One region of the Klebsiella sp. B345 genome, then DNA from elsewhere that is predicted to be linked to it. Evidence: riboswitches for the same ligand, from Rfam matches in the RefSeq annotation. Region 1 holds a riboswitch; each other region holds the start of a gene.
What was found. A riboswitch is a leader RNA that binds a small molecule or an ion and turns the genes downstream of it on or off. The one in region 1 is predicted to bind thiamine pyrophosphate.

Region 1 (10,867 bases):
CATATTCCATGGCGAAGAGAGGCGCTGCTTCACATCGAACTTACCCTGATCGTCTTTATTGACGGCGGCAATTAACGGCTGAAGCTCCGGCGGCATATGCAAATCAGAGAGGTTGCCTTTGAACTCCTGCTGGACGTTCTGGTACATGCTGCCCACCCAGATACTTAAATTCGACGGCCCGGCAATCCCCTGCAGATTAAAGCGATAGCCTACGCGCGGTGACACGGTAGTGGCGGAGATTTTCCCATCGAGAATATCAAAATCGGTGCGGGTATAGTTGGTATCCACCAGAGCAAACCAGTTGCCATAGCCCCCGGCGAGGGTAAAGCCGGTGCCCCAGGTGGTCCCTTTAAAATCCAGCGCGAAGTCGATATTTTGCAGCTGGCCGCTTTCATACAAACGATGCACCGAACCAGCAATCACCCGGTCCAGACCGCTGTATTTTGACGGGTCGGCGTCAACGGAAACTTTTGACAACGAGGAGCCCCGGGTATGGCCGACGATGCCGTAGACATTGAGGAACGGAAACACCCACATATCCAGGCGCAGGTTTTCGGTTTTGCTTTTCTGCCGTGTATGGCCGGCGTCAATGGCGAACATATCGCTGGGTATGGCGTGATTGCCGAGCGCCAGACCGGAAAAAGAGATGCTGTCGACCAGGATATCCTGGCGAATGTTCATATAACTTAAATTGACCCCGAACGGCAGCGGAATGGAATATCCACGCGCTCTTGCTTCATCGCCCCAGATCGGGAAATAGCTGTCGCTAGTGCTGCCAGTACTGTCGGCAGCGCTGGCTCCCCAGGCAGTACCCGACGTTAATAACAACGTAATTACGGTTTTAGTCCATCGCATTTTCTTTTATCTGACCTTAAAGTCCGGAACCTACATTAAAATAGACCGCTTGCTCATGTTCGCTAAAGGCGATATCGATCCCCGTATGTAATCCATACTGGCGCGCTATCAGGTAACGAAAACCTGTCCCCCACGCCACTTCTGTCTGGTCCCACAATGCATGCGCCTCATCGGCAGCACTACCGACGCCAACAAATCCTTGCAGGATCCAGCGCGGTGTAAATTCCCAGGCAAGCTGGGTTTGTGCGGTCGTCACATAATCGCCCTGATAGCGATAACGGGAAATGCCGCGTAATTCGATATAAGGACGCGCCATTGGCGTCAGGTGATTATCGTGATGCGTCAACGACTGGTAGTTACCGGCGACGGCGAGCGTCAGCGTGCGGCTCAGCGGGAAAAAGTATTTCCCGTCCAAAGAGAACTGGTTGTAGTGATAATCGCCGCCTAACAATGAACGGTAGAACCGGTACTCCCCCTGCACCGATAACCCTTTCTTAGGATAGAAAAAATTATCCGTAGTGTCATATTCAGCCACTACCCCTAAGGCTGAAGAGGTACTCTCCTGGCCGAACACCTGCTGCCAGACTCGGTTGACGACCGAGTTTTCGGCTGAAATATCGGTTTTCGCGTAGACCTGAGACGCGCCAACAAACACCGGCGAATCGCCGACGCGGAACAACAGTTTCTGTAACCCACCATAGCCTTTGGTTTGTGAGTGAATGGCCTTATTTTTATCAAAATGACTTAAGCCGTCGCCGTAGATATCAAGTTTGATATTGGCGTAGCCCATCATCACCAGGTAACGAATGTGGTCGTCATTCCAGGTATGGCGATGACCGCCGCCGACAAACCAGGTGCCGTTCTGCGTCGCGCCACCGCCAAAAGCAGTCATCGGTGGGGGAATAAAATTATCCCCTTTGCGGGTGCCTTTACCGTGCAAAAAAAGGCCAAACAGACCGCCGCCATAACCCACCGCCGGCTCGGTGATGACCATCGGCACGGGAAGGAATCCGTACTGGTTATCCTGCAGATAATGACTCATATCGAGCATGCCATCTTCGGGATCAAACAGACTGCCCGCCATAGCAGGAGTAGAAAGCGGCCCGATAAGCGCTAGCAGTATGGTTGAAAGCGGAAACTTCATGCACTCTCCGGGGCTAAGATGGGTTCTGAACGCCCAGGTAACTGAAGAATAATGGGTTTCAGATAGCAAAAATATATCCTATGGCGCCCTGAACTACCAATTTTCGGTTACAGGTTTTCTTTAATTTTGGACAAAATAAGGAGATTTAGCACACAAATTGCTAACAAAAGTTAACGAGGATATGCAACGAGCGAGGCGGATTGAGGTTATCATATTGAGTGACGTTGTCACTTATCCTGCCACTTTTCAGCGATGAACCAGGGGATTGTAATCAAAAAGTGAATGCCGTATAACATGGCGAAACCGAGGGGTGTCCCGTGAGGGCTGAGATGGCGTAAGCCGAACCCTTTGAACCTGATCTGGGTCATGCCAGCGAAGGGACGGGTCGGCAATTTTGCCACGTTACCGCCATTGCCTGTTCATACTTCCGCACGCCCGGATCTCCCCTTACTCAGGAGGTCCTGTGATTCTTCCCCTCTTCACCCAGGGTATTTATGGTCGTCTGCGCCAGCAGGCGGGAGACGACTGGACAGACTACGTCGCCCACCCTTTTGTTCGCCAGCTTGCTGACGGCTCCCTGCCTGAATCGGCCTTCCGCCGCTATCTGACCCAGGACTATCTGTTCCTGATCCACTTTGCCCGCAGCTATGCCCTGCTGGTTAGCAAACTGCGCACGCTGCCGGAGATGCGCACCGCGGCCGCCTCTCTGAACGCTATTTTGGGCGAACTGCCGCTGCATGTCGGCTATTGCGCGGGCTGGGGGCTGGACGAAGCGCAGATGGCTGCCGAACGCGAAGCCCCTGAAACGGTGAACTACACCCGCTACGTGCTGGATATCGGCCATTCCGGCGATGCGCTGGACCTTCTGGTGGCGCTGATGCCCTGCGTTGCCGGCTACGCGGAGATTGGTCTCGGGCTACTGCACGACCCAGATACCCGCTTTACCGATAACCCATATGCGTCGTGGATCCGTAACTACGGCGACGCCGGCTATCTCGACGGCGTCACTGCCGCCATTGGTCTGCTGGAAACCTTGTGGCAACAGCGCGGTGCTGAATCACGTATTGCGGAACTGAGTGAAATTTTCACTACCGCGACGCGGCTGGAAGCAAACTTCTGGCAAATGGGGCTGAATGCCGCCACGGAGGCTCAGGCGTGACTGCCCCCACTCTTCATGTCCGGGATCTGAGCCTGCAGTTTGGCGCACGGATGATTTTCGCCGATCTGTCGTTCGATCTTCCCGGCGGACAGTGGACCTCATTGTTGGGGGCCAGCGGCGTGGGGAAAACCAGCCTGCTGCGGATTATCGCCGGGCTGGCCTCGCCGAGCCACGGGCGGGTTTACGCCAGCGATGGCGAGCCGCTCGGCCACCGCCTGGCGTGGATGGGGCAAAAAGATCTGCTGTATCCCTGGCTGAGCGTACGCGAGAACGTCGCGCTGGGGGCGAGGCTACGCGGAGAACGAACCGACACAGCCCGCGTGAACCGCCTGTTAGAACAGGTTGGGCTCAGCCACTGCGCCGACGATCGCCCCGCCGCGCTCTCCGGCGGCATGCGTCAGCGGGCAGCGCTGGCACGCACCTTATACGAAGACCGCCCGCTGGTGCTGATGGATGAACCCTTTTCCGCACTGGATACCATTACCCGCACGCGTATCCAGACGCTGGCGGCGGAGTTGCTGGTTGACCGTACCGTGGTGCTGATTACGCACGATCCCATGGAAGCCTGCCGCCTGAGCCATCGGCTGCTGGTGCTCTCGCCCGCGGCGGGCGGCATGGACGACTCACACCATCTGGCGGGTGTTCCCCCCCGCGCACCGGACGATCCGGTGCTGCTGACCAGCCAGGCTGAACTGCTGCAACAGTTGATGAGGGCCAACGGATGAGCGGCAAACTGTTTCGCGGCGGCGTGGTGTTCTGCGGTCTGTTGCTGCTGTGGTGGCTGGCGAGCCGCAGCGGCATCCCGGCGTTCCTGCTACCGTCACCCGCAGCGGTGGCCGAAGCTTTGTGGGTTAACCGCAGCTGGCTGGGCTGGCACACTCTGGTCACGCTCAGTGAGATCCTCAGCGGTCTGGTACTTGGCGTGCTGCTCGGGGTGGCGCTGGCCCTGTGCATGATTATCTCTCCACGGTTGCAACGCTGGCTGATGCCGCTGGTGCTGACCAGCCAGGCGATTCCGGTCTTTGCTCTCGCCCCGCTGCTGGTGCTGTGGTTTGGCTTCGGGATGAGCGCCAAAGTCATGATGGCGGTGCTGGTGATCTTCTTCCCCGTGACCTCGGCCTTCTTTGACGGCCTGCGGCGGGTCAACCACGACTATCTCGATCTGGCCCGCACCATGGGCGCCTCTTTCGGTGCGCAACTGCGTCACGTGCGGCTGATGGCCGCGCTGCCGGCGCTTGGTTCTGGTCTGCGAATGGCGGCCGCCGTTGCGCCAATTGGCGCGATCATCGGTGAATGGGTCGGTTCGGCGGAAGGCCTGGGCTACGTGATGCTCAATGCCAATGCGCGCATGCAGACCAACGTCTGTTTTGCCGCCCTGTTTATTTTAGTACTGCTGACGGTCCTGTTGTGGCTGGCGGTAGATGCCTTTTTACACCGGCTGATTAACTGGTCGCCGGAATGATGACCGACACAGAAACAAGGAATAGCCATGAATAAATCGATGTTCGCCGGATTGACCTTCAGCGCCCTGTTGAGCGGGCAGGCCGTCGCTAACGAAAAACTGACGCTGGTGTTGGACTGGTACATCAACCCGGACCACGCGCCGATTATGGTGGCAGAGCAGATTGGCGCGTTCAAAGCCCAGGGACTGGACGTTAAGATCGTTCCGCCATCTGACCCGGCGCTGCCGCCGCGTCTGGTGGCCGCAGGCCAGGCGGACCTGGCGATAACCTACCAGCCGCAAGTGCACTTCTTCGCCGATGAAGGGCTGCCGCTGGTCCGGGTCGGTACGCTGATCGACTCGCCGTTAAATACGGTGATCGCCCTCGATAAAAACATCAAAACCCCGGCCGATTTGCAGGGCAAAAAGGTCGGGTACTCGGTGAGCGGCATCGAGCAGGCGACGCTGGCGACCATGGCGCAGAACGCCCATATCGACCCGAAAAGCATCACCCTGATCAACGTTAACTTCCAACTGACCAGCGCCCTGCTGGCGGGCCAGGTCGAAGCAGTGATTGGCGGCTACCGTAATATAGAAGCGCTGGAGCTTAAGCTGCAGGGCAAAGCACCGCAGGTGATGAACGTCGAAGATTTCGGCGTCCCGGCCTATGACGAGCTGGTCATTGTCGCTAATCGCGACCAGGTGCACGCGGTGAAAATCAAAAAATTCCTCGTGGCGCTGCAACAGGGTGTGAGCTATTTACGCGCCCATCCGCAGGAGACCTGGAAGACTTTTGCTGCCGCCCACCCGGAGCTTAACACCGAACTGAACAAGCAGGCCTGGGTGCAAACGGTGCCGCTGTTTGCTGACCGTCCGGCAGCGCTGGATAAGTCTCGCTATGAAGCTTACGAACAGTTTTTATATAACAACAAGTTGCTCAAAAAAATCACACCGCTGACAAATTATGCGGTTGAACTGCAGTGAGTAACCCTACCGCTGACGGAACATTTTCCGTCAGCAAACCCAACGAAGCGGTAATTACCACCTGCTGATTTGTTTACCAGAAATTACACTTTTCTTGCGTTTACTGCGTTAAAAATAAGCAATATAAATCATATGGTTATCATTGATTTCAGCAATGTAAAAATAACGTAAAAATACCTCAATAAATAAAACGTTGAATGCAGATTTAAAAAGCCATATATTGTGCGCGCTTTATGAATGGCGATTCATTTTCTTAAACCAATTATTCAACCAGAGCTCAACCGTAGCGCTGGTTGTGGGAGTGATATGATGACGGATAAAGTCCGTATTGATACTTTAAGTGCAGATTTATTGGACGCTAACAACGAAACCTTTTTGGCCCGTCAGGCTGAATTCGAATCGAACGTCAGGAGTTACCCACGTAAGCTGCCGCTGGCGATTACTAAAGCGGAAGGTGTGTGGTTAACCGATGCGGATAACAAACAGTACCTGGATTGTCTTGCCGGTGCTGGGACCCTGGCCCTTGGCCATAACCACCCTGATGTGCTGCAAAGCATCCAAAGTGTCATTACCAGCGGCTTGCCGTTACATACTCTCGATCTGACCACCCCGTTAAAAGATCGCTTCTCCGAATACCTGCTCTCTTTGCTGCCTGGCGAAGGGAAAGAATATTGCCTGCAGTTCACCGGCCCGTCCGGCGCTGACGCCGTGGAAGCGGCCCTGAAGCTGGCGAAAAAATACACCGGTCGTTCTTCCGTTATCAGCTTCTCCGGCGGCTATCACGGGATGACCCACGGTGCGCTGTCGGTGACCGGTAACCTGTCACCGAAAGAAGCGGTTAACGGCATGATGCCGGAAGTGCAGTTTATGCCGTATCCGCACCAGTACCGCTGCCCGCTGGGTATCGGCGGTGAAGCCGGTGTGAAAGCACTGACTTACTACTTCGAAAACCTGATCAACGACGTGGAAAGCGGCGTGCGTAAACCGGCGGCGGTCATTCTTGAAGCCGTTCAGGGTGAAGGCGGCGTGAACCCGGCTCCGATTGAGTGGCTGCAGCGCATCCGTAAAGTAACTCAGGAACACGGCATTCTGCTGATCATCGACGAAGTTCAGGCTGGCTTTGCCCGTACCGGTAAGCTGTTTGCCTTCGAACACGCCGGCATCGAGCCGGACATCATCGTGATGTCAAAAGCCGTTGGCGGCGGTCTGCCGCTGGCCGTTCTGGGTATCAAGAAACAGTTTGATGCCTGGGAACCCGGTCACCACACCGGCACCTTCCGCGGCAACCAGCTGGCGATGGCAACCGGCCTGACCACCCTGCGTCACCTGAAAGATAACAACATCGCTGGCAAAGTTGCGGCACAGGGCGAGTGGCTGAAAGGCAAACTGGCCGAGATGCAGAAACGCTACCCGGTGATGGGCCACATTCGCGGTCTGGGCCTGATGATCGGTATCGAGATCGTTAACCCGAACGAAGCTCAGGATCACATGGGTTGCTACCCGGCTGACGGCGCGCTGTCTGCCCTGCTGCAGAAGAAATGCTTCGAAGCGGGTCTGATCCTTGAGCGTGGCGGTCGCGGTGGCTGCGTACTGCGCCTGCTGCCGTCCCTGCTGATCAGCGACGCTGAACTCGGGATTTTCCTCGACAAATTTGAACAGGCCATGCTGGCCGCCGGTGTAAAACCGGTCTGATGGAGCGAGTGACCGCAATGTCCAAATTGAATCCGATCCTTGCCGGTTCGCCGCAAAGTATTGAGGCCTACCAGCAGGTGATCGCCCAGACCAGCCAGGCCGTGGCGCAATGGCTGCAGCAGCCTGAGATGTACCAAGGGAAAAGCGTCGCCGAACTGCGCGAACGCATTACCCTTGAGTTCACCGAGCAGGGTCTGGGTAACCAGGCGGCGATTGAACGTGCGATCGAGTACTTCCTGAAAGACAGCCTGTCGGTACACCACCCGCAGTGCGTGGCGCACCTGCATTGCCCAAGCCTGGTGGTGAGCCAGGCGGCGGAAGTGCTGATCAACGCCACCAACCAGAGCATGGACTCCTGGGACCAAAGCCCGTCGGCCACCATCATCGAGATGAAGCTGATCGAATGGCTGCGTGCCCGGGTGGGTTACCAGTCAGGCGACGCCGGTGTCTTCACCAGCGGCGGCACCCAGAGCAACCTGATGGGCTTGATGCTGGCGCGTGATGCGTTCTTTGCACGTCAGGGCCACTCGATCCAGCAGGATGGTCTGCCGGGCGATATTCGTAAGTACAAAGTACTGTGTTCTGAAAACGCCCACTTCTCGGTGCAGAAGAACATGGCGCTGATGGGCCTCGGCTACCGTTCCGTCACGCTGGTCAAAACTGACCGCTTTGCGCGCATGGACGTCGAAGACCTGAAAGCGAAAATCGCCGAGGCGCAGGCCAACGGTGAGCAGATCATGGCTATCGTGGCAACGGCCGGTACCACCGATGCCGGTGCTATCGATCCGCTGCGCACCATTGCCGGCATTGCGGCAGAGCACCAGATCTGGCTGCACGTCGATGCGGCATGGGGCGGCGCGCTGCTGCTGTCCGAGCAGTATCGCGATTATCTGGACGGCATTGAGTGCGTGGATTCCATTACCCTGGACTTCCACAAGCAGTTCTTCCAGACCATCAGCTGCGGCGCGTTCCTGTTAAAAGATCCGCGTCACTACGAGCTGATGCGCTACCAGGCGGCCTATCTGAACTCCGAGTTCGATGAAGAGCATGGCGTGCCGAATCTGGTCTCCAAATCGTTGCAGACCACCCGCCGCTTCGATGCCCTGAAGCTGTGGATGGGCCTGGAAGCGCTGGGTCAAAAACAGTACGCGGAAATCATCGATCATGGTGTCACCATGGCGAAGCGCGTTGCGGAGTACGTCACGGCACAGCCTACGCTGGAGCTGGTGATGGAACCGCAGCTGGCAAGCGTGCTGTTCCGTTCACGTCCGCAGCAGATGGCCGACAGCGATGCCGCCGCCATTGCCCTGCTGAACCAACGTGTCGGCGACGCGCTGCTCGATTCCGGTCGGGCTAATGTCGGCGTGACCGAGCACAATGGCGTGACCTGTCTGAAGCTGACGCTGCTGAACCCGATTGTCACTCTGGATGACGTGAAGGTACTGCTGGATCTGGTTGAACGCACCGCGCAGGAGTTGCTGGCGAAATAAGGCGTCACCGAATGCCTGGCATTCGGGCCTGTTGTCGCAGCACCGAACAAAAAGCCGATAACTGTGGTTATCGGCTTTTTTATGTCTGATTTATGTCTGACACAAAACGTGACGCTGTCACATCTTCTCAGCTTCTGGCCTCCTGCAATAGCTGCTGGATAACCTGCTCCTGGTGGGCATAATCCCCCTCGCCAAATGCGGTGTAGCGCAGTTGACCGTGGGCATCAAACAGATAGTGGGCCGGCCAGTACTGATTACCGAAGGCATTCCAGATGGCATAGCCGTTATCCGCCACCACCGGATAGGTAATGTGCCATTGCGCGACCGCCTGACGCAGCGCCGGCAGCGAACGTTCCCACGGGTATTCCGGCGTATGCACTCCGACCACCACCAGGCCCTCGGCGCGATATTTGTTGGCCCACTCGCCCACGTGCGGCAGCGTATGCTGACAGTTAATACAGTCCCGGGTCCAGAAGTCGATCAGCACCACCTTCCCTTTCAGGTCTTCCGGGCGCAGCGGCGGACTGTTGATCCACCCGCTTCCTCCGGCCAGCGACGGTAACGCGCTGGAAGGCGGCGGCGTGACGGGTTGCAATACCGCCGCCGGCTGGACCGTCGGCAGACCGGTACTCAGCCGCTGCTCCAGCGCCTGAGTCAGACCGCTGGCCCCTTGCAGATAGCGATCTGCCCCGCTGGCAATCAACGTCACCGAACCGAGGATCGCCACTCCCGCCACCTGGCGCAGCCGCTGGCTGAACGCCAGTCCGCGCTGCAGACGCGCCACCAGTTGCGAACCAAACCATCCCAGTAGCGCCAGCATCAGCGCACAGCCGCTGCCGTAAGCCGCCAGCAGGACCCCGGTTGTGACCGAACTGCCGTTGAGAAAACCCACGCTAAGGATCGCCCCCAGCACCGGACCGGCGCAGGGTGCCCACAGCAGACCGATGGCTAGCCCTGCCAGCAGGGCCGAGGCGCCGCCCGTCTGGCGATAACTGCGATCGTTAATCCGATTACCCAACGCCACTAGCGGCGCGCTCAGGCGCTGGGCGATGCCGGTCGACAGCAAACTCAGGCCGACCAGCGCCAGAAACAGCAACGCCAGCCAACGACCCACTACGGTCAGAGTCACCACCCAGCTGCTGGTAACGGTCACCAGCAGCGACACGGCGGTAAACATCAGCACCATACCGCCGAGGGTTAGCAGTAGATGCCAGCGTTTCCCGCGCAGGCTAGCAAAAATAAGCGGAATGACCGGTAAGGTACAAGGACTCAGCAGCGTCAGCATGCCGCCGAAAAAAGCGATTAGCACAGACATCATATTCACCTCATCATCAACGCGTGGCCGGAAGTGGCTACGGGTCCATTACAGCAGGCGGATGTCGTGGCAATGTGTCTGAAATCGTGGGGTATTGTCAGCTCAGGTATCGCTTTCTACGGGAGATACAGAAGGATACAAAGCGGCGGCGTCGAGGCGCAGGCTGACCGTAAGTCCGCCCTGCTCACGGTTGCGTAGTTTCAGGGTTCCCTGCATCTGGTTCGCCAGATGCGCGGCAATCGCCAGCCCTAACCCGGTACCGCCGGTATCGCGGTTGCGCGAGTTTTCCAGGCGATAAAACGGCTGCAGGACCGCTTCGAGATATGCCTCCGGGATCCCCGGACCGTTATCACACACCGCAATAATGGCGTCGCCGTTGTCGCCATAGTTCAGGGTAATCGCGACAGATTCGCCGAACTTTAAGCCATTATCGATCAGGTTAGTCATGATCCGTCGCAGCGCCTGCGGCGGGACCTGCACCGGGGCATCGCCCGCGGCGGGCGTAAAGGTCACCGGTCTGCCGACGTCGGCATAGTCCAACGCAATGCTGTCAAGAAACGCATTCAGGCTCAGGTTCTGGCGTTTCTCCTCCAGCGGCTGCGCCGAACGGGCAAAGGCGATACCTTCCCTGACCAGACGGCTCATATTATCGAGATCCTGCAGCAGCTTATCGCGCAGCTCCGGCGCGTCGGCCATCTCGACCCGCAGCTTCATGCGGGTAATCGGGGTCTGCAGGTCGTGAGAGATGGCCGCGAGGATCCGCGCCCGCTCCTGAAGATGGTCGTGG
Region 2 (10,867 bases), 2.4 Mb from region 1:
GTGGTTCACTTTGAAGGTACCGAAACCAACCAGTTGAACAGCATCACCTTCTTTCAGAGACTCAGTAATTGCAGCCAGGGTAGATTCCAGGGCAGCTTTTGCCTGTGCTTTGGACAGGTCAGCTTTGTCCGCAATTACATCAATCAGTTGAGTCTTGTTCATAAGTTATCCTTACAATGTGTTTATCGCTTGCTAAGCACCGAGTGCGACGGAAATGCCTGAAAAGCACTCTCCTGCATACACGCACCGATAGCCACTTTTTTTCGCCCTCCAAATGTAGACCAGACGGGGGGCGGAATGGAAGCCTTCAGACGCGACAATTCAGGCGGTAAATCACGTTTTCTGGTCTCACTGCTTAAAATTTATACCAATATTGCTCTCGCCAGCCTCGCGGAGGTCTGCGCGCAGTCCTTTGATCAGTTCAATGTCGCGCTCTTCACAGTCGGCCAGCAGACGGAAAATCTCCCACTGAATATCCCATTCCTGCTCTACCGCTGGGTTTTCTTTGAGCTCTTCATCGGTCATTTCGCGACCAGCCTGGGTCATTTCCAGCATTGCTACTGTTGTGATGGAACTCTTACTCACCTCAATTGCGTGCTCAAGCGTTTCTCCGCTCAGGCGCGAGTGAATCAGTTCGCTCAATGCAACACAGGCGTCGATGGCAGGATAAACACCATACAGATCGTAATCGTCGGCTGCCGGAATGGCTTCCTCCAGCTTTTCGAGCTGGCTGTCAAAATTCACCTTCGCATCTTTGACCGTCAGAGTTTCCCAAATCAGATCGAGAATACGGCGATACAGCTGACCATCGGCAAACTCAGTTTGCTGGCAGAACATGGCGTAATTGGGGTACATGCGCTCGCACAGACAAGCCATAAAGGTGACGTGCTGCCAGCTTTCAAGCTTCTCCAGACGCAGATGAATCGGGTTTTGTAACATGATGAATTCTCGAAGTCAGAAATTAGCCGCAGTGTACCTGAATCAGCCGTGATTTGCTTGCCAACGCAAAAACGCCGGACGCCGTGAAGCGACCGCATCCGCCCAGCGCGTTGGCTCTGGCAGACGGTAGCCCTGCATACAACGCTGAACCCATGTCAGCGCGCTATCAAGGGAGACGCGATGGCCGGTGCTGATAAAGAGTGGATTACAGCGCGCTTTACTGCGCCAGACCCACGCCAGCTGTTCGCTTTTGTCCATCAACGGCGCCAGCGCCCCCACTTCGTCGTCGGGCAGCGTAAACTGCCCACACAAACGCTTTTTCGCCACGCCAATGGTCGGTACATCCACCAGCAGGCCAAAATGGCTGGCGACGCCCAGCCGCCGTGGATGGGAAATGCCGTGTCCGTCGACAAATAACAGACCCGGCTTTTGTGACAGCTGTTGCCACGCCGCCAGCAGCGCGGGGGTTTCACGAAAAGAGAGAAAACCGGGGATGTACGGCATGGTGGTCGCTACCCGCGCTACCTGATATTCCACCAGCTCCAGCGACGGGTAGGCGAGCAACACCATGGCCGCCCGCGTCACTGCGCCGTCTTGCTCAAAACCGACGTCCGCGCCACCGATCAGCCCGCAAGCATCCGGATCCCAGCGATCCTCACGGATAACCGAGCCGGCCAGCATCTGCTGACTGGCACGAAGGGACGTCAGATCCATCGCCATACCTTAGCGATGATATTGTGCTGAAAGTCGGTGCACCGCCTCGACAAACACGCCGGCATGCTCAGGATCCACATCCTGATGAATACCATGACCGAGGTTGAAGACGTGACCTTCACCCTGACCAAAGCCGGCAAGAATCGATCCGACTTCTTCTTCAATACGGCCCGCAGGCGCATACAGCATAGAAGGATCCATATTCCCCTGCAGCGCCACTTTATGGCCGACACGACGCCGGGCATCGGCAATATCGGTCGTCCAGTCGAGGCCCAGCGCATCGCAGCCGGTCTCCGCCATTGCTTCCAGCCACTGTCCGCCACCTTTAGTGAACAGCGTGACCGGTACGCGACGGCCTTCGTGTTCACGCAGCAGGCCATCCACGATTTTGTGCATGTAGTAGAGCGAGAACTGCTGATAATCGCGACCGGTCAGCACGCCGCCCCAGGTATCGAAAATCATCACCGACTGCGCGCCGGCTTTAATCTGGGCATTCAGATACAGCGTGACGCTTTTTGCCAACTTATCGAGCAGAGCATGCAGCGCCTGCGGGTCGGCATACATCATTTTTTTGATCACGGTGAAGGCTTTGCTGCTGCCACCTTCCACCATATAGGTCGCCAGCGTCCACGGGCTACCGGAGAAGCCAATCAGCGGAACATCGCCATTGAGCGCGCGGCGAATGGTGCGCACGGCATTCATCACATAGCCGAGTTCATCTTCCGGGTCGGGCACCGGCAGTTTATCGACATCGGCTTTGCAGGTGATGGTCGAGGTGAAGCGTGGACCTTCGCCGGCTTCGAAGTACAGCCCAAGCCCCATCGCATCCGGGATGGTCAGGATATCGGAGAAGAGGATCGCCGCATCCAGCGCATAGCGACGCAGTGGCTGCAACGTAACTTCACAGGCAAGCTCGGCGTTTTTACACAGCGACATAAAGTCGCCCGCTTGCGCACGAGTCGCTTTGTACTCCGGTAAATAGCGGCCAGCCTGACGCATCATCCAGACAGGGGTCACGTCCACAGGCTGGCGTAACAGCGCTCGCAGGTAACGATCGTTTTTTAGTTCGGTCATGTTATTCATCCTGATCCCATTTTACGCCAGTGTATCACGTCACTCCGCCTCTGCCCGACACAGTGCCACGGTATCTTCTATCAGCCGGCGCGCCACGGTCCCCGGCGGCGGCAATAGTGGTAAATCGTCGTAGCGATACCAGCCCGCCTGCAGCAGCTCTTTCTTGTCGATCACAATGTCGCCGCTATCATACTCCGCCATAAACGCGGTCATCAGCGACTGGGGGAATGGCCACGGCTGGGAGGTCACATAGCGCAGATTTTTCACCTTCAGGCCGCACTCTTCCATCACTTCGCGGGCCACCGCCTGTTCCAGGGTCTCCCCCACTTCGACAAATCCGGCCAGCACCGTGTGTACGCCGTTACGATGACGGGTATGCTGTGCCAGCAGGATCGTATCGTCCCGACGGATCGCCACGATCATGCACGGGGCAATTTGCGGGTAGTAGCGCTCGCGGCAGTGGCCACACAGCATCGCCCATTCGGTTTTGCTCGGGTGCATCGGGTGGCCGCAGTAACCGCAGAATTTATGCGAACGATAAAACTCGCTCAGTTGGATGCCGCGCCCCGCCAGCTGAAACAGCCCCGGATCGCTATCCAGCACCTGGCGTAACGATCCCATATCTTGCCGACGATCCTGGCGCACCATCCACACCGCATCACCTTGCCATTCACCGATATGCAGCGCGTGCTGGCCGACAAGATTGAAATTTACCGCTTCGCCATGTGGTAATTCCCCGCCGGGTAACCATAATTTTTGTTCGTGACTGACGATCCACCAGCCGCGATCTAATTTTTCAATAATACGATCCATATCTATTGCACTACCTTCGTTTTACTGGCACTTTTAACATTATATTTACATTTTGGTGAGCAACGTTATTTTCTTAAACTTGCGGAGTCAACCATGTTAAACCAGCTGGAAAACCTAACGGAACGTGTTGGAGGCAGTAATAAACTGGTCGATCGCTGGCTACATGTACGTAAGCATTTGCTCGTGGCTTACTACAAGCTGGTTGGCCTGAAGCCCGGCAAAGAATCCTTTATGCGACTGAACGAAAAGGCGCTGGATAATTTTTGCCAAAGCCTGGTGGACTACCTCTCCTCCGGCCATTTTAATATTTATGAACGTATTCTTGGCGAAATGGAAGGCAATACACCACTTTTGGCCGCGACCAAACTCTATCCGCAGCTGGAAGCCAACACTCAGCTGATTATGGATTGCTACGACTCCTGCCTCGAAAACGCCATCGACCACGATAACTATCTCGAATTTCAGCAGGCACTGTCCGATATCGGCGAAGCGCTGGAAGCGCGATTCGCGCTGGAAGACAAGCTGATCGTGCTGGCGATATCGCACAACCTGAAAGACAACATCAGTGACAATATCGCGCCGACAGCTTGAGTTGTGCGCTGTTAACGAGTAGTTTACATACGTTCCCCCTCGCTGGAGGGGGATGTATCTTGTCGGAGTGCCCATTTTCCACAACAGCGTTCGTGATGCCTCAAGGCAGCACGAAGGATGAAGCGGAAAAGGCTGAGACCGTTAATTCGGGATCCGCGGAACCTGATCAGGCTAATACCTGCGAAGGGAACAAGAGTAAACTGTCCTATGCGACCGTCCCTCCAGGACCGATCGCCTCTGTTACTCCATCCGTCGTCTGACAAGCCATGTCCTTTTTCATCTGGAATGCGCTATGTCTGCAACAAAATCTGAACCAAAACTCACCCGTCGGGAACAGCGCGAACGCGCCCAGCATTTTATCCATACCCTGGAAGGGACCGCCTTTCCCCGCTCGCAACGCATCTACATCCAAGGCCAGCAGGCGGATATCCGCGTACCGATGCGGGAAATCCAACTCAGTCCCACCTTGATTGGCGGTGATAAAGCCCAGCCGCAGTACGAACAAAACGAAGCGATCCCGGTGTACGACACCTCCGGCCCTTATGGCGACCCCGACGTGGCGATCGATGTGCGCCAGGGCCTGTCAACGCTGCGCCAGCCGTGGATTGATGCACGCGATGACAGCGAACCGCTGCAGGAACGTAGCTCCCTGTATACCAAAGCGCGTCTCGCCGATGACGATCTTGATACGCTGCGTTTTCGTGGCCAGCTGACGCCACGGCGCGCGAAACCTGGCAAATGCGTCACCCAACTCCACTATGCCCGTCAGGGGATCGTGACGCCTGAAATGGCGTTCATCGCTATCCGTGAAAACATGGGCCGGGAGCGCATACGCGGGGAGGTATTGCGCCACCAGCATCCGGGGGAAAGTTTCGGCGCCCGACTGCCGGACAATATCACTGCAGAATTCGTCCGCGATGAGGTCGCTGCCGGACGGGCCATCATCCCTGCCAACATCAACCACCCGGAATCTGAGCCGATGATTATCGGCCGCAACTTCCTGGTGAAGGTCAACGCCAACATCGGCAACTCGGCGGTGACTTCCTCCATCGAAGAAGAGGTGGAAAAACTGGTGTGGTCAACGCGCTGGGGCGCCGATACGGTGATGGATTTGTCCACCGGGCGGTATATTCACGAGACTCGCGAATGGATCCTGCGTAACAGCCCGGTTCCCATCGGCACCGTGCCGATTTACCAGGCGCTGGAGAAGGTCAACGGGATCGCCGAGAACCTCACCTGGGAAGCCTTTCGCGATACCCTGCTGGAGCAGGCGGAACAGGGCGTCGACTATTTCACGATCCATGCCGGCGTCCTGCTGCGCTATGTGCCGATGACCGCCAGACGCCTGACCGGCATTGTCTCCCGCGGCGGCTCTATCATGGCCAAATGGTGCCTCTCGCATCATCAGGAAAACTTCCTCTACCAGCATTTCCGCGATATCTGTGAGATTTGCGCCGCCTATGATGTCTCCCTCTCCCTCGGCGACGGCCTGCGCCCCGGCTCGATTCAGGATGCCAACGATGAAGCGCAGTTTGCCGAGCTGCATACCCTGGGTGAGCTGACCAAAATCGCCTGGGAATATGATGTGCAGGTGATGATTGAAGGCCCGGGCCACGTGCCAATGCAAATGATCCGCCGCAATATGACCGAGGAACTCGAGCACTGCCATGAAGCGCCGTTCTATACGCTGGGGCCGCTGACCACCGATATCGCCCCGGGCTATGACCACTTCACCTCCGGCATCGGCGCGGCGATGATCGGCTGGTTCGGCTGTGCCATGCTCTGTTATGTAACCCCGAAAGAGCACCTCGGCCTGCCGAATAAAGAAGATGTGAAACAGGGGCTGATCACCTACAAAATTGCGGCCCACGCTGCGGATCTGGCGAAAGGCCATCCCGGCGCGCAGATCCGTGATAATGCCATGTCCAAAGCCCGTTTTGAATTCCGCTGGGAAGACCAGTTCAACCTCGCCCTCGACCCGTTCACCGCCCGTGCCTATCACGACGAAACGCTACCGCAGGAATCCGGCAAAGTCGCCCATTTCTGCTCCATGTGCGGGCCCAAATTCTGTTCAATGAAAATCACCCAGGAAGTGCGGGACTATGCCGCCCGCCAGAACATCGAAAGCGGAATGGCCGATAAGTCGCAGGACTTCCGCGCTCGCGGCGGTGAAATCTATTTACGTAAGGAGCAAGCCTGATGTATCAACCCGATTTTCCGTCCGTTCCGTTCCGGTTAGGCCTCTACCCGGTCGTCGATAGCGTGGTCTGGATCGAACGCCTGCTACGCGCTGGCGTGCGTACCCTTCAGCTACGCATTAAAGATAAGCGCGATAGCGAAGTTGAAGCCGATGTCATCGCCGCGATCGCGCTCGGGCGCCAATACCACGCCCGGCTGTTTATCAATGATTACTGGCAGCTGGCGGTAAAACATCAGGCCTACGGCGTGCATTTAGGACAAGAGGACCTGGAGACAACGGACCTGAACGCTATTCGTCAGGCCGGCCTGCGTCTCGGCGTGTCGACCCATGACGATATGGAAATCGACGTTGCACTGGCAGCACGTCCTTCCTATATCGCCCTGGGTCACGTATTCCCTACGCAAACCAAGCAGATGCCTTCCGCCCCGCAGGGTCTGGAGCAGCTCGCCCGCCATATCCAGCGGCTGGCAGATTACCCGACGGTCGCGATCGGCGGTATTAGCCTGGAACGGGCGCCACTGGTACTGGAAACCGGTGTCGGCAGCATCGCGGTGGTCAGCGCCATAACTCAGGCGGCGGACTGGCAGCAAGCCACTGCGCAATTGCTGGACATGGCGGGAGCGGGCGATGAATGACAGCGATTTTATGCGCTACAGCCGCCAGGTGATGCTGGAAGATATTGCGATTGAAGGTCAACAAAAGCTGCTGGCCAGCCGGGTGCTGATCGTCGGGCTCGGCGGACTGGGTTCGCCCGCCGCCCTGTATCTGGCCGGGGCGGGCATTGGCACGCTGGTTATCGCGGACGATGATGATGTACACGTCAGTAACCTGCAGCGGCAAATTCTCTTCACCAGCGATGATATTGCCCGCCCGAAAACGACCGCCGCCCGGCAGCGCCTGACCCGGCTGAATCCACAGGTTGAGATCGTCACCTTGCAGCAACGTCTGGCCGGCGAAACCTTGCACCAGGAGGTCGCCAAAGCGGATGTGGTACTGGACTGTACCGATAACATGGCAACCCGCCAGGCTATCAACGCTGCCTGTGTCGCGCAGGCGACTCCGCTGATCACCGCCAGCGCCGTTGGGCTTGGCGGTCAGTTGATTGTACTGACACCGCCGTGGAATCAAGGCTGCTACCGCTGTCTGTGGCCGGATAGCACTGAACCTGAGCGTAACTGCCGTACGGCGGGAATTATCGGGCCGGTAGTCGGCTTGATGGGCACCCTTCAGGCACTGGAGGCTATCACCTTGCTTTCCGGTATGGCGACGCCGCGCAACACCTTGCGGTTATTCGACGCACGAACCAGCCACTGGCGCAGCCTGACGCTCCAGCGCGCACAGAGTTGCCCGGTCTGTGGAGGGCAGCATGCAGATTTGGTTTAACGATCAACCCATGCAGTGCATCGACGCCACCACCGTCGCCGCTTTGCTTCTTCAGTTAGAACAGCAGCAGGCGGGTATCGCGCTGGCGCTCAATCAACAGGTCCTGCCGCGCGAGCGGTGGGAACATCATCTTCTGCAGGAAGGCGATCGGGTCCTGCTTTTTCAGGTCATCGCCGGAGGCTGACATGTTACGTATCGCGGACAAAACGTTTGAATCTCATCTTTTTACCGGAACCGGCAAATTCTCTGCGCCGGAAGTCATGGTCGACGCTATTAGCGCCTCGGGCAGCCAGCTGGTCACGCTGGCGCTAAAACGCGTCGATCTGCGCCAGCATAATGACGCCATTCTCGCTCCATTACTGGCCGCCGGCGTCAGCCTGTTGCCGAATACCTCAGGGGCAAAAACGGCGGAGGAAGCCGTCTTCGCCGCCCGACTGGCCCGGGAAGCGCTAGGGACCCACTGGCTGAAGCTCGAAATCCATCCAGACGCACGCTGGCTGCTGCCAGACCCGATTGAAACCCTGAAGGCGGCGGAAGTGCTGGTACGGGAAGGTTTCGTGGTGCTGCCTTATTGCGGCGCCGACCCGGTGCTGTGTAAACGGCTGGAGGAGGTCGGCTGTGCCGCAGTGATGCCGCTGGGCGCGCCGATTGGCTCAAATCAGGGCCTGGAAACGCGGGCGATGCTGGAAATTATTATTGAGCAGGCCACGGTGCCGGTAGTGGTAGATGCCGGGATTGGCGTTCCCAGCCATGCCGCGCAGGCCCTTGAAATGGGCGCGGATGCCGTGCTGGTCAACACCGCCATTGCCGTGGCCGACGACCCGGTGACCATGGCGCGGGCTTTCCGCCTGGCGGTCGAGGCAGGCGTGCTCGCTCGCCAGGCGGGTCCGGGTTCGCGTAGCGCCCAGGCGCAGGCCACCAGCCCGCTGACCGGTTTTCTGGAGACGCTGGTATGAGCACCTTTACCGAACGCTGGAAACAGCTGGAGTGGGATGACATCCGCCTGCGCATCAATAGTAAAACACCAGCCGATGTCGAACGCGCGATGGCCGCAAAACAGCTCAGCCGTGACGATATGATGGCCCTGCTCTCCCCTGCCGCCGCCGGCTATCTGGAGCCGCTGGCGCAGAAAGCGCAGCGGCTGACCCGCCAGCGTTTTGGCAATACCGTCAGCTTTTACGTACCGCTGTATCTCTCTAACCTGTGCGCCAATGACTGTACCTACTGCGGTTTCTCGATGAGCAACCGTATTAAACGCAAAACATTAGATCAGGACGAGATCGCCCGTGAATGCACGGCCATTCGCGCGATGGGCTTTGAGCATCTGCTGTTGGTGACCGGCGAGCACCAGAGCAAAGTTGGTATGGACTATTTTCGTCGCCATCTGCCGGCGATCCGCAGCCAGTTCGCCTCCCTGCAGATGGAAGTGCAGCCACTGGCCATGGAAGAGTACGCGGAGCTAAAAACGCTCGGGTTGGACGGCGTGATGGTCTATCAGGAGACCTACCACGAAAGCATGTACGCGCAACACCACTTGAAAGGCAACAAGCAGGACTTTTTCTGGCGTCTGGAAACACCGGATCGGCTTGGCCAGGCGGGGATCGATAAGATCGGCCTCGGGGCATTAATTGGCCTTTCAGACAGCTGGCGCGTGGATTGTTATATGGTGGCGGAGCATTTGCTGTGGCTGCAGCAGCACTACTGGCGCAGCCGCTATTCGATTTCATTCCCCCGGCTACGCCCTTGTGCCGGCGGCGTTGAGCCCGCATCGCTGATGGACGAGCGTCAACTGGTGCAGACCATTTGCGCCTTCCGCCTGCTGGCACCGGAGATCGAACTGTCGCTCTCGACGCGCGAATCCCCGGCATTCCGTGACCAGGTGATCCCGCTGGCGATTAACAACGTCAGCGCGTTTTCCAAAACCCAGCCCGGCGGGTATGCCGACAACCATCCGGAACTGGAACAATTTGCGCCTCACGATGGCCGCCGCCCTGAAGAGGTCGCCGACGCGCTGGTGTCGCGCGGATTGCAGCCGGTGTGGAAAGACTGGGATAGCTGGCTGGGACGTTCCTCACAGCCGTAATGAAAAGCAAAGAAAGCGACGAGATGTTTTACGTCGCTTTATCCAATGCGAAAAATGGATGATGGTCACCGCACAGCCGTTTTCCTATTCTTGTCCGGTCAGCAGCGGACGCTGACCAGGGCGAACATCTTCTCTTCCTCATTTTCGCCCTGCCTCATCACCGCGTTGGCCGTTACTGCACGGGTATTGTGGCCGAAGATAAATCACATCATCCCCGGTGCCATGGTTATAATTGACCAGGAGTTATCTTGTTCTCTCGCCAGGCATTACGGCTAAACCTGCGCTTTAATCCACGGTTATACCTTCAGGAACGATTTACGACACATGGCACGTCACAACAGAAAACTGTCTTTCACTATGCCAATTTTGCTTGGATTCGCGGGTATTCTCCTCAGTTTTTTGCTGATCGCGGTGTTTGTCACCCTGGCGCAAAAAAAGAATTTGATTGAGGAGTATCACTCCGTTAATCGTAATTTCACCTATAACCTCGCGGTGAATTACACAGAATCGGTGCTGCGTGGAAATGATTATATTCTCGGGCGTGCCACGAAATTCTTTGCTAACTATGACCGGTTAAATCAGTCCGTTAACGTCGATCCTCAAAAAGGATTACAGGATTTAATGCAGCTCCAGGAACTGATGCCTAACGTCTCCTCTATTTCGCTGGCGGATACCCAGGGTCATTATCTACGGGCGCCGGAAGTGCTGCCGAGTAAAGAGAGCCGGACCTTTACACCCCAGTCCAGGCCGTGGTTTATCAAGCAGGCCGAAGTGAGTACGTTCAGTCTTTATACCTCAACATACCTTGATTATTTTACCCACCACCCGACCATCACACTTTTCAGACCCGTTATCTCACCCGAAGGCCGGCTCAAAGGCACACTCGCTTTTCACCTGGATCTGACCTCAATGGGCTATGCCTTGCGCCAGATGGCCGCCCCGATGCAGGGGGAGTTTTTTGTGGTGCAACGTGACGGGAAAGTCGTTATCCATCCTGACCCTGGCGTGCTGTTTAAACCCTACGCCAGCGAAGCTTTGATGGACAAAATGACCAGCGCTGAAGGTCAGCT
Region 3 (10,867 bases), 1.0 Mb from region 1:
AAGATCAACCTTTTGAGACAAGGCGAAGCCGCATTCTGTCATTGCGTCGGTGTGGTCTTATAAGGAGATGGTTATGAGACTGGATAATCGAGATTTAAGATTCTGATTTAGAAGGGGGCTTCTTGTGGAGGGCGTAAAATTTAAATGGGCCGTTGGCCCGTGAAGTCGTTGAGGTTAGATGGTCGCATCTAAAATAAAGGGAGTAGGGCGTGATTGCTCACGCCTTCGTTTACATCTCAGAACACAGGCTCAGCGTGTAAAGTGCCGTTTGACCATCGTTGTTAGTTGGGCGCATAACGAAAACAGGTTCACCACCATTGTCGATGTAAGTGACAGCTATTCCACCATCTGGGGTGGCGTACATCTTCGCAATACTTTTCTCTCCAATGAAACCCAGCCGCCAGGTTTTACCACCCATGCTCACCTTCATGCTTTTGTCCCGCACATCGAGGCGAGTTTCGACAGAAGATTTTTGGCTACCAGAATCGATCTGCCCTTCCTGAATGGCCTTACAGGTGAATGTGGTTGCACTTGAGGCGAAGGGGAGGACGAGCAGCGCCGCGAGAATCAATTTTTTCATGGTCTTCCTTTTGGATACGAGTTAAGAGTTCGTCGGGAGCATTATAAAATCATTAATTGATAAAAACGATCAATTTCGATTGTATCGATCGATAAAATTGATCGACATTGAAACTATAAATCCTATGCTCAGTCGTTATGGGTGAGGTGTTTTATAAGAAAAATCAACGGGATGATGTTATGAGAAGAGCAATGATGGTGATGTATGGGCTACTGTTTTCGCAGTTGGTAGCAGCAGGACAGATCACAATGATCGATCCCCAGCAGGATACTACGGAGAATGGCAAGACGCTTTGCACCTACGAGAACAGCCAGTATGTTTTTACCTACGTCACTAAAGGGCAGTGCCCGTATGCAAAGACTTTCGACACTCAGGATTCAGAGTAGAGGCTGCAAAAAATAGGAAGTGTTGTTTAAATTCATGAAAAGACAGGTGTGCTTAGCACAAGCCTCCAACGGATCGATTGTTAATTCTGCTGATAACTGCACGGCGCAAGGCTTTATGCAAGGTTATCGATAGTTTCAATTGTTACTATCTTGGTAGGTTTGGTAACTTTACTCCTTATCAACTGTGCTTCTTTATAAGCCAATTACCGCCGGGTTAGATGTCAGTTTAATGGGAATAATCTCAAGGTTATTGCATGGATGATTTGGAGTGAGCAGGGCGACGATCTAACGTTGGGTGAAGGTCTGATCGGTAATCGACGCGAAGCGCCGGAACCATACTGTTATGCGCTGGCCTCGGTGCCAGGCTCACGCCGCGCATGAAAGATAGGCATTACAGGAGAGAGAATTTTTGACAAGTTGCCTTCATCAAAGGTGCTTCTCCTGTACAGATGCTTGTTATGCTCGCTTCGCTCCCAAACACAAACCCATTAAACCCAACTAACTTAAGGTTAGTTAATTGGTTGTCTCTCTTGGGCTACTACCGCCCAAACTTTGCTTAATGCCATCCAGCGACTACGCCGCCATTAACAACACTCCACAATGATCCAATGGCATTCCTGCTTAATGTCATCCACCGATCTGGATTAACCACCAACCAAACAACCACCCTAAATCCTTTAGGCTGTCTGTTTATCTGGTGCAAGGTAGCTATGACATTACCATTACGTGCAACCATCCCGACCCAATCATCACTGATTGACTCGTGTTGATGCACTTCAGTGCAGAGAGAGAATCTCTCTATTATTATAGCGGATTTGGTATATGTTTGAATTTAAAGGGAAAAACAGGGTGAAAATCGCCATTTTTTACTTTTTTTCTCAAGAAATGGCGAGATGGTGTTCATGAATGGCAGGTGGGCTGCTTCTTCTGGTGGCAATTCTTACCACATAATTACTTTGACATCAATCATCTGTTTCTGGTGCGAAAAAGCACTAATGGCAAAGCAAAAATGCAACGCATTGAAGTGATATAAAAATATTTCACAGAATCACCATTTGGGTATTGACAAACGTTAGTCTTTTCTGTTAAGATAGCATTAGGTAGGGAGAAAACTACCAACACTTTTCAGCCCTGGGCGGGGTAACTGCCTGGGGCTTTTTGCATCCAAAATTTGAAGGAGGCCATTATTGAAGTATTACAGCAGTGATCAGGTTTTTAATGACCTGGTAAGCGGCGAAGTAAAACGCCACGTTATTTACGCATCTATGCAAGCAGCAAAATCGAGAGGGTATGCAGGCCGAATGATAATGTTTCAATCTGCGATTATCCGTTATGACCAACACCGTAAGGAGAACACCAACTAAGGAGGTACATTGATTCAAGCATATGAAGACGGTTATTTTTTCAGAGATACCCCGCACCACGATCACAGCCCACTGTCAGATTTTTCCACGCCTACCCAAATACTCGTTTCTTTAGATAATGTTCTCTACGTTGTCATAGAGGAAGACGGTGAAATTATTAACTATGACTCTACAGAGTATTTGCTTGGTGGTGGCATTGTTCAGGATCTGCATTTGAGCTACTCGACAGCAGACACCGCCAAATCAAAACAGGCCCACCGTGAATACGCTAATAAGTTGGGCGACCTTCCAGGGAATGCAGCCTACAACGGGATAAGAGAGTTTGCAGACGTATTGAGCAAGCCGGATTTCACGAAAGTGTTTGCATTATGTCAGGAAGTTGACAGGCGAAATGTAGCGTTTATCAAACGTGCAAATTTATGCGCAATTCTCAACACCACGCCGGATCATCTCAATCGAGTTTTATCTGGTCTTGAGTGTAAGCACTATATCAAAGTAGATAAAGCCGAACATGAAAAAGGCGTGTTGAAAATTTGGGTTAACCCTTCTTTCATCTGGAAAGGTAATTTAGCCAATCGTTGGATCTCCGGACACATGCAAGGCTTTCCGATCTTGGAGCGTAAACGCCCCGTAAAACGTTCTGACGTGCTCGACACGCTCACGGCTGCTGCAATGGTTGCTTATGATACCTGGCACATTAAACACGGCTATAAGGCCAATCAGCCTCATTCTAATGAATGGTACGCAGAGATCACGCTGTACGACAAAGCCCACGGCGAAGGGGTGAGACTTGCAGCAGAAAATCAGGCATTGAGCAGGTTATTGAACCCGGCAACATCTGAGGGGGATTTTATGCTTGAGCTCTTCACTCCGGCGCAGTATCGAACACACTTGAACTCATTAGCAAGGCTATCAAGGAGATGAACATTTGGTAAAACTTGGCATTGACCGTATTCCAATTGATGACGTTGGAAGGGGGAAAGAAACGTTCTTGGCAGCACTTGAACATCCAGCGCAAGGGCTACTCAGACAAAGGCTGCGGAAGCAATGTCGGTGTCTCTGAGAACAGTTCGAAGCTATTGGAACCAAGAGGTTTGCGTATGATCACCGCACTTTATTGGTATCTCCTGTTCCTGTTTATCTGGGATGTAATCCGCACCTTTGAACGACGTAGAAAAACAGAACGCAAAACTGAATCTCGGAATCCATGAGGTCTTGGGTTATATCACAAAGGAGCTTAACGGCTCCTTTTTTCGTTTCTGTGGTGGGGTACAAACTGAGGTACAAGCTGGGGTACAGCGTGAAGAAGCGATAACCGGAAGGGCGGGCTTGCAAGAGCAAGCAACTTCCCCTAAGCTGGCAAAAAGTATAGAGATTCAATCTACATGACTCGGGGTGCCCCATCTCTGATGGGCTGAGAAATACCCGTACCACCTGATCTGGATAATGCCAGCGTAGGGAAGTCAGAGACCACAAGGTCGTTGCTTCTACGTCGCCTGGCTGGAGCACACGATGCAAACTGAGCCACTCAATCCCGCGCATATTGCGCACCTGCAACATCTGTTTCGCCGCCATTCTCCCCTTGTGCACTGCATGACCAACGATGTGGTACAGACCTTTACCGCCAACGTTCTGCTGGCGATCGGCGCCTCGCCGGCGATGGTTATTGACCCGCAAGAAGCGGCGCAGTTTGCTGCTATCGCCGATGGACTGCTGATTAACGTCGGCACCTTAACCGTTGACCGTGCGGAAGCCATGCGCGGTGCGGCGCTCAGTGCGCAAAATGCCGGTAAACCCTGGACGCTGGATCCGGTGGCGGTCGGGGCATTAACCCTGCGCAGCACCTTCTGCCATGAACTGCTGAGCCTGCAGCCGGCAGCCATTCGCGGCAACGCCTCGGAAATTATGGCGCTGGCCGGCATGAGCGCCGGCGGGCGCGGCGTGGACACCACCGATACCGCCGCCGCGGCGCTACCGGCCGCCCAGGCGCTGGCCCGACAGATCAATACCATTGTGGCGGTGACCGGCGAAGTGGATTACATCACCGACGGGCAGCGCACGCGCACGGTCAGCGGCGGCGATGTGCTGATGACCCGGGTTGTGGGCACCGGCTGTGCGCTCTCCGCTGTAGTGGTCGCCAGTACCGCCATGCCCGGCGACCGCCTTGAGAACGTTGCCGCCGCCTGCGGCCTGATGAAACAGGCCGGTGGCCTGGCGGCTCAAGGCAGAGGACCGGGCAGCTTTACCCCGGCATTCCTTGACGCACTATATGGGGAGTTACAGGGATGAAACGGATTAATGCACTGACCATCGCCGGTACCGATCCCAGCGGCGGCGCCGGGATCCAGGCCGATCTGAAAACGTTCTCTGCGCTGGGGGCCTATGGCTGCTCGGTGATCACCGCGCTGGTGGCGCAAAACACCCGCGGCGTGCAGTCGGTCTATCGTATCGAACCCGACTTTGTTGCCGCCCAGCTGGATTCCGTGTTCAGTGACGTGCGCATCGATACCACCAAAATTGGCATGCTGGCGGAAACGGACATCGTGGAGGCGGTGGCCGAGCGACTGGCCCGCTATCAGATCGACAACGTGGTGCTGGATACGGTGATGCTGGCGAAAAGCGGCGACCCGCTGCTCAGCGCCTCCGCGGTGGACACACTACGCAAGCGCCTGCTGCCGCGGGTGTCGCTGATTACCCCGAATCTGCCGGAAGCGGCGGCGCTGCTGGATGCCCCTCATGCGCGTAACGAGAAAGAGATGCTGGAACAGGGGAGGGCGCTGCTGGCGATGGGCTGCGGTGCTGTGCTGATGAAAGGCGGCCATCTCGATGACGCCGAAAGTCCGGACTGGCTGTTTACCCGCGACGGCGAACAACGCTTCACCGCACCGCGGGTACAGACCAAAAATACCCATGGGACCGGCTGTACGCTCTCAGCGGCGCTGGCCGCACTGCGCCCACGCTATGCCGACTGGGGGCAAACGGTGGCGGAAGCCAAAGGCTGGCTCTCTGCGGCGCTGGCGCAGGCCGATTCGCTGGAAGTGGGCCACGGCATCGGGCCGGTGCACCATTTCCACGCGTGGTGGTAAACAGGTAACGCTCTCTGCTGGCTGAGGGATGTCGAGAGCATTATCTGAGCCAGCGAGTCCCGATTCCAGCCGGTTAAAAGCGCTGAAAAATGCGATCCCGGCTGGAAAATATGCTAAGTCGGTACCAGGCTTAACCTGCCCAAATACTTGGGTCAGGAAAAGACATGCCGGCTGCGGCCGGCGCTAACGGGAGCATAGCTATGACTGATATTACGCAGTTGCTTGGCAAAGATGCCGACAGCCTTTTACAGCACCGTTGTATGACCATTCCAGCTGACCAGCTTTATCTTCCGGGGTCAGATTATGTCGACCGGGTGATGGTGGATAACAACCGTCCGCCGGCGGTGCTGCGTAATATGCAAACCCTCTACAATACCGGGCGCCTGGCAGGGACCGGATACCTCTCCATCCTACCGGTTGACCAGGGCGTGGAACACTCGGCAGGCGCCTCGTTTGCCGCCAACCCGCTCTACTTTGATCCGAAAAATATCGTCGAACTGGCTATTGAAGCCGGTTGCAACTGCGTGGCGTCCACCTATGGCGTTCTGGCCTCGGTATCACGCCGCTACGCGCACCGCATTCCCTTCCTGGTGAAGCTTAACCACAACGAAACCCTCAGCTACCCGAACACCTTTGACCAGACGCTGTACGCCAGCGTGGAGCAGGCCTTCAATATGGGTGCGGTGGCGGTTGGGGCGACGATCTATTTCGGTTCCGAGGAGTCGCGTCGCCAGATTGAAGAGATTTCTGCGGCCTTTGAACGCGCGCATGAGCTGGGCCTGGTGACCGTGCTGTGGGCTTATCTGCGTAACCCGGCGTTCAAAAAAGACGGCGTCGACTATCATGTGTCGGCCGATCTCACCGGCCAGGCGAACCATCTGGCGGCCACCATTGGCGCCGATATCGTGAAGCAGAAAATGGCGGAAAATAACGGCGGCTATAAAGCGGTTAACTTTGGCTATACCGACGATCGCGTGTACAGCAAACTGACCTCGGAAAACCCGATTGACCTGGTGCGCTATCAGCTGGCGAACTGCTATATGGGCCGTGCCGGGTTAATCAACTCCGGCGGTGCGGCGGGTGGCGAAACCGACCTGTCGGATGCCGTGCGTACCGCGGTCATCAACAAGCGTGCCGGCGGGATGGGGCTGATCCTCGGTCGTAAAGCGTTTAAAAAGTCGATGAGCGACGGCGTGAAGCTGATTAATGCGGTGCAGGATGTCTATCTGGACGGCAAAGTGACCATTGCCTGAGTACCGGCCCCTCTCAGCGAGAGGGGCCTCATTTTACCGACCTAGTGGCGAAGCAAGCGGGCAGCCTGCTGCAGCGCCAGATAGGCTTCATAACGGCGTTGATGCAGTGCCTGATACGACGTCGCACAACGGTAGGTTTTATCCACCCGGGTAAACTGCTTCATGGCCTCAGGCAGCGACGCCGACACCTGACCGGCGACGGCACCAAGAATGGCTGAGCCTAACAGCACCGGTTCGCTGCATGCGGTACTCACGATATTGATGCCGCAGGCGTCGGCCAGCAGCTGACGGACCAGCGGATGCTGCCCGGCACCACCGCTGATGATGATGTTTTCACTGTGAATGCCGCACGCCTGCTGGGCGTCAAGGATCTGCCGCAGCCCGTAGCCAATCCCGCATAACCCCGCAACATATAGCGCCAGCAGATTATCCAGATCCTGCTCCATGCCTAATCCCGCCACCACCGCTCTGGCCTCCGGGTCCGCCAGCGGCGCACGGTTACCGAGGAACTCCGGCACCACCAGCAGCCCGGCGGCGAGGTCGGCCGCCGCAGAGGCACAGGTCACCTGAGCCAGAACGCGATCGGCGAGATACACCGGCAGCGCAACCCCCGCCAGCTGAGCCAGTTCGCTGGCCTGCGCGGCGGCCGGGTGAAAACGCAGCAGCTGGTCGATCGCGGCACCTGCCGCACTCTGGCCACCTTCGCTCAACCACAAACCGGGCACCATCGCAGAATAATACGGCCCCCAGACGCCGGGAACGAATACGGCATTAGGGGTGCTGGCCATGGTGCAGGAAGAGGTGCCGAACACGTAGGCCATGTTGTTGACCGCGCCATCGAGCACCCCGACGGTGCCGATGCCGCCGGCGTGGGCGTCAATCATCCCAGCAGCCACCGGCGTACCGACCGGTAGCCCCATCTCCCGGGCGGCCTCCGCGCTCAGACCCTGGCCGCAGGGTGTGCCCGGATCGACAATACGTTGGCCAATACGCGCGAAATCGTCGTCCGCCAGATCGCCGAGGCCAATCTGGCGGAAGTAGTCGGCATCCCAGCGCTGTTCATGCGCCAGATAGGTCCATTTGCAGGTGACGGTACACATTGAACGGGCCAGGTCACCGGTGGCACGCCAGGTCAGGTAATCCGCAAGGTCGAAGAAGTGTTGCGCCTGCTGATAGGTCTGCGGACGGTTCTCCTTCAGCCACAGAATTTTCGGCGTTTCCATCTCCGGTGAGATAGTGCCGCCGACGTACTGCAGCACCGCATGTTTGGTGGCATTAATCTTCTCGGCCTGGGCGGTGGCGCGATGATCCATCCAGACGATGATATCACGCTGAGGATCGTCCCCAGGCCCGACCGCCAACGGCGCGCCATGTTCGCCGACCACCACCAACGAGCAGGTGGCGTCGAAACCAATCCCGGCGACGGACTCCGGGGCGACACCAGAGCGTGCCAGCGCGCTGTGAATGCAGCTGCAGACCGCCTGCCAGATTTCGCTGCTGGATTGTTCCACCATGTTACCCGCGCTGCGAAACAGGGTGATCCCCTGGGTCGCATGGGCGAGAAGGGTGCCATTAAGGTCAAAGATCCCGGCGCGCACGCTGGCAGAGCCGACATCGACGCCAATAATGGTGTGTTTATCGTCGTTCATAGAGCCATCCTTAAGCCTGGCGGGTTAATGTTCAGAGATCCACGCTGTTAGGCAGGATAACCAGATCGCGAACGGTGACGTTTTTCGAACGGGTCACCATAAACAGCACCGATTCGGCGACTTCGATGGGCTGCATCAGGCTGCCATTGGCCAGCGCCTCTTCCATTTTTTCTTTCGGCCAGTCATCGAGCAGGGCGGTGACCACCGGGCCTGGCAAGACGGCCCCAACCCGCACGCCATGCTGCGATACCTGGCGACGAGTGGTATGAACGAAGGCCTGCACGGCAAATTTTGAGGCAGTGTAAATCGGCTCCCAGATAACCGGCACCACCCCGGCGATAGAGCTGGTGAAGATAATATCGCCGGATTTCTGTGCGATCATATGCGGCAGCACGCTGCGCACGCAGCGGAAGGCGGCATTGGTATTGAGATGCAGGACGCGGTCCCAAACGTCAGGGTCGCCTTCCGCCACCGGCCCGCCGATATAGGCGCCGGCGTTGGCGTGGAAAATATCCAGCCCGCCGGCGAGATCCAGAATGCCGGCCAGCAGGTTGTCGACCTGCGCGCCCTGCATCAGATCAACCTGTAGTGCAAAGGCATTTTCGCCGAGTTCAGCCACAATCTTATTCAGCTTTTCGCCTTCGCGGTCGATCAGCACGACTTTGGCGCCCGCGGCGAGCAAGGTGGTGGCGCAGGCGAGACCGATGCCGGAAGCGGCGCCGGTGACCGCAGCGACTTTACCATTGAGAGAAGTATTCATAGAGGATACAGAGTGGTTCATTTTATAATCCTTCTTTGAGTCTGTTTAGGTCAATCTGTCGGGTCATCGCCAGGCGTGGGGCCAGCGTTGATATCGGGTATGAAATATTGTTAACGCAATGAATCTGAACGCTATTTATTGGTATATGCTGAAGTGTTAGCAATAAGTGACGCAATACGGTATGGAGTATAATGGTAGCTCAATCGATGAAGCCAATGTAGCGCCAGCTTCATCGATTGAGCAAGTGGGGAAATTAACAGCGAAATGAATTTGTGACGTAAGTTGGGAAAATGAAAAAAATCACTATCTACGATCTGGCGGAATTATCCGGCGTGTCGGCCAGCGCGGTGAGCGCGATCCTCAATGGCAACTGGAAAAAGCGCCGCATCAGCGCAAAGCTGGCGGAAAAGGTCACGCGGATCGCCCAGGAGCAGGGCTATGCGATAAACCGTCAGGCGAGCATGCTGCGTAGCAAAAAATCGAATGTGATTGGCATGATCGTTCCCAAATACGATAACCGTTACTTCGGCTCGGTGGTGGAAAGCTTCGAGGAGATGGCGCGTGAGCGCGGTCTGCTGCCGATTATCACCTGTACCCGCCGCCGTCCGGAGCTGGAAATTGAAGCGGTCAAAGCGATGCTCTCCTGGCAGGTTGACTGGGTGGTGGCGACCGGGGCGACCAATCCGGATACCATCACCGAACTGTGCCAGCAGGCGGGGGTTCCCACCGTCAATCTCGATCTGCCGGGCACGCTGGCCCCGTCGGTGATTTCCGATAACTATGCCGGGGCCAGGGCGCTGACGGATAAAATCCTCGATAACAGCCTGAGGCGTCACGGGACTCTGGCACCGCTGACTTTCGTCGGCGGGCGTAGCAGCGACCACAACACCCTTGAACGTCTGCGCGGTTTCCGCGATGCGCATCTGCTGCGAGGGCTTGAGGTGCCGGAAGAGAATGTGCTCGCACCCGGTTACTCGAAGGGTAAAGTGGAAGCCTGCATGCAGGCTCGCTTTGGCACCGGGGAGGCGCACCTGCAGGGCTTTTTCGTTAACTCGACGATTTCGCTCGAAGGGGTGGTCAGATGGCTGGCGCAGCGGGGGTTAACCGGTACCGAACAGCCGCCGATGGGCTGTTTTGACTGGGACCCGTTTGTCTTCCTGCTGGGCCACGATATCGATATGGTGCAGCAAAATGTCCAGGCGATGCTGGAGGCAGTGTTTAGCCTTATCGACGCCGACGACGCCAGCAAACGGCTGATTGAAATCCCGCCGTTGCTGATCGCCAGTCGCGAACATCTCTGAGCTCCTGTCAGCACGGCCACCGCTAGCGGGTCAGCAGCCAGCGTGCGGTGTGCTCGTCAGTGACCAGGCCGTTGATCCAGCCGCCTTTCAGCGCCGCCAGGATCGCCTGGCGTTTGTACTCGCCGCAGGCCACCGCGATGCGCGGGCACTGATTCTGGCGAATATCGTAGCTGGTGATCATCCGGTTGATATCGCTATCAACCACGCCGCCTTCGGCATCGATAAAGCGGCCAAGGATTTCGCCAATGCCCCCCTGTGCCGTTAGCTCGTCCAGCTGTGCCTGATTGATAAAACCGTCCTTAAAGATCGGACTGTTGGTGCCAAGCGGGCCGATCCCGACGAAAATCACGTCCGCCTGCTGCGCCACCCCTGAAACGTTGCGGAACAGACGGCTGGTGCACCACATCTCATGTTCATCCACCGTTTGGGCATAGCGCGGCGCGGGCCATTGGTAGTATTTAGCCTGAATTTTCCGCGCCAGCAGCAGG

Region 2: it holds a riboswitch for thiamine pyrophosphate, as region 1 does, so the genes downstream of both, thiC (phosphomethylpyrimidine synthase ThiC) here and ACMYSO_RS01615 (TenA family protein) in region 1, are expected to answer to the same signal.
Region 3: it holds a riboswitch for thiamine pyrophosphate, as region 1 does, so the genes downstream of both, thiM (hydroxyethylthiazole kinase) here and ACMYSO_RS01615 (TenA family protein) in region 1, are expected to answer to the same signal.

Annotation. Positions count from the first base shown of each region.
Region 1 is NZ_CP180443.1:338,251-349,117, reverse strand. It holds gene ACMYSO_RS01625 (hypothetical protein) at 1-855, opposite strand, end outside; gene ACMYSO_RS01620 (BamA/TamA family outer membrane protein) at 872-1,999, opposite strand; TPP riboswitch at 2,296-2,397, shown strand; gene ACMYSO_RS01615 (TenA family protein) at 2,463-3,158, shown strand; gene ACMYSO_RS01610 (ABC transporter ATP-binding protein) at 3,155-3,883, shown strand; gene ACMYSO_RS01605 (ABC transporter permease) at 3,880-4,620, shown strand; gene ACMYSO_RS01600 (ABC transporter substrate-binding protein) at 4,648-5,583, shown strand; gene ACMYSO_RS01595 (diaminobutyrate--2-oxoglutarate transaminase) at 5,890-7,275, shown strand; gene ACMYSO_RS01590 (pyridoxal phosphate-dependent decarboxylase family protein) at 7,284-8,765, shown strand; gene ACMYSO_RS01585 (cytochrome c biogenesis protein/redoxin) at 8,893-10,080, opposite strand; gene ACMYSO_RS01580 (HAMP domain-containing sensor histidine kinase) at 10,183-10,867, opposite strand, start outside.
Region 2 is NZ_CP180443.1:3,224,124-3,234,990, reverse strand. It holds gene hupA (nucleoid-associated protein HU-alpha) at 1-162, opposite strand, end outside; gene ACMYSO_RS15220 (YjaG family protein) at 349-939, opposite strand; gene nfi (deoxyribonuclease V) at 982-1,653, opposite strand; gene hemE (uroporphyrinogen decarboxylase) at 1,663-2,727, opposite strand; gene nudC (NAD(+) diphosphatase) at 2,767-3,540, opposite strand; gene rsd (sigma D regulator) at 3,634-4,131, shown strand; TPP riboswitch at 4,185-4,337, shown strand; gene thiC (phosphomethylpyrimidine synthase ThiC) at 4,424-6,331, shown strand; gene thiE (thiamine phosphate synthase) at 6,331-6,966, shown strand; gene ACMYSO_RS15185 (HesA/MoeB/ThiF family protein) at 6,959-7,714, shown strand; gene thiS (sulfur carrier protein ThiS) at 7,698-7,898, shown strand; gene thiG (thiazole synthase) at 7,900-8,670, shown strand; gene thiH (2-iminoacetate synthase ThiH) at 8,667-9,797, shown strand; gene ACMYSO_RS15165 (sensor domain-containing diguanylate cyclase) at 10,122-10,867, shown strand, end outside.
Region 3 is NZ_CP180443.1:1,337,884-1,348,750, reverse strand. It holds gene ACMYSO_RS06320 (hypothetical protein) at 230-580, opposite strand; gene ACMYSO_RS06315 (hypothetical protein) at 760-966, shown strand; gene ACMYSO_RS06310 (hypothetical protein) at 2,340-3,254, shown strand; TPP riboswitch at 3,712-3,808, shown strand; gene thiM (hydroxyethylthiazole kinase) at 3,843-4,619, shown strand; gene thiD (bifunctional hydroxymethylpyrimidine kinase/phosphomethylpyrimidine kinase) at 4,616-5,416, shown strand; gene fbaB (class I fructose-bisphosphate aldolase) at 5,617-6,669, shown strand; gene ACMYSO_RS06290 (FGGY-family carbohydrate kinase) at 6,711-8,318, opposite strand; gene ACMYSO_RS06285 (SDR family oxidoreductase) at 8,350-9,099, opposite strand; gene ACMYSO_RS06280 (LacI family DNA-binding transcriptional regulator) at 9,369-10,379, shown strand; gene ACMYSO_RS06275 (sugar-binding transcriptional regulator) at 10,402-10,867, opposite strand, start outside.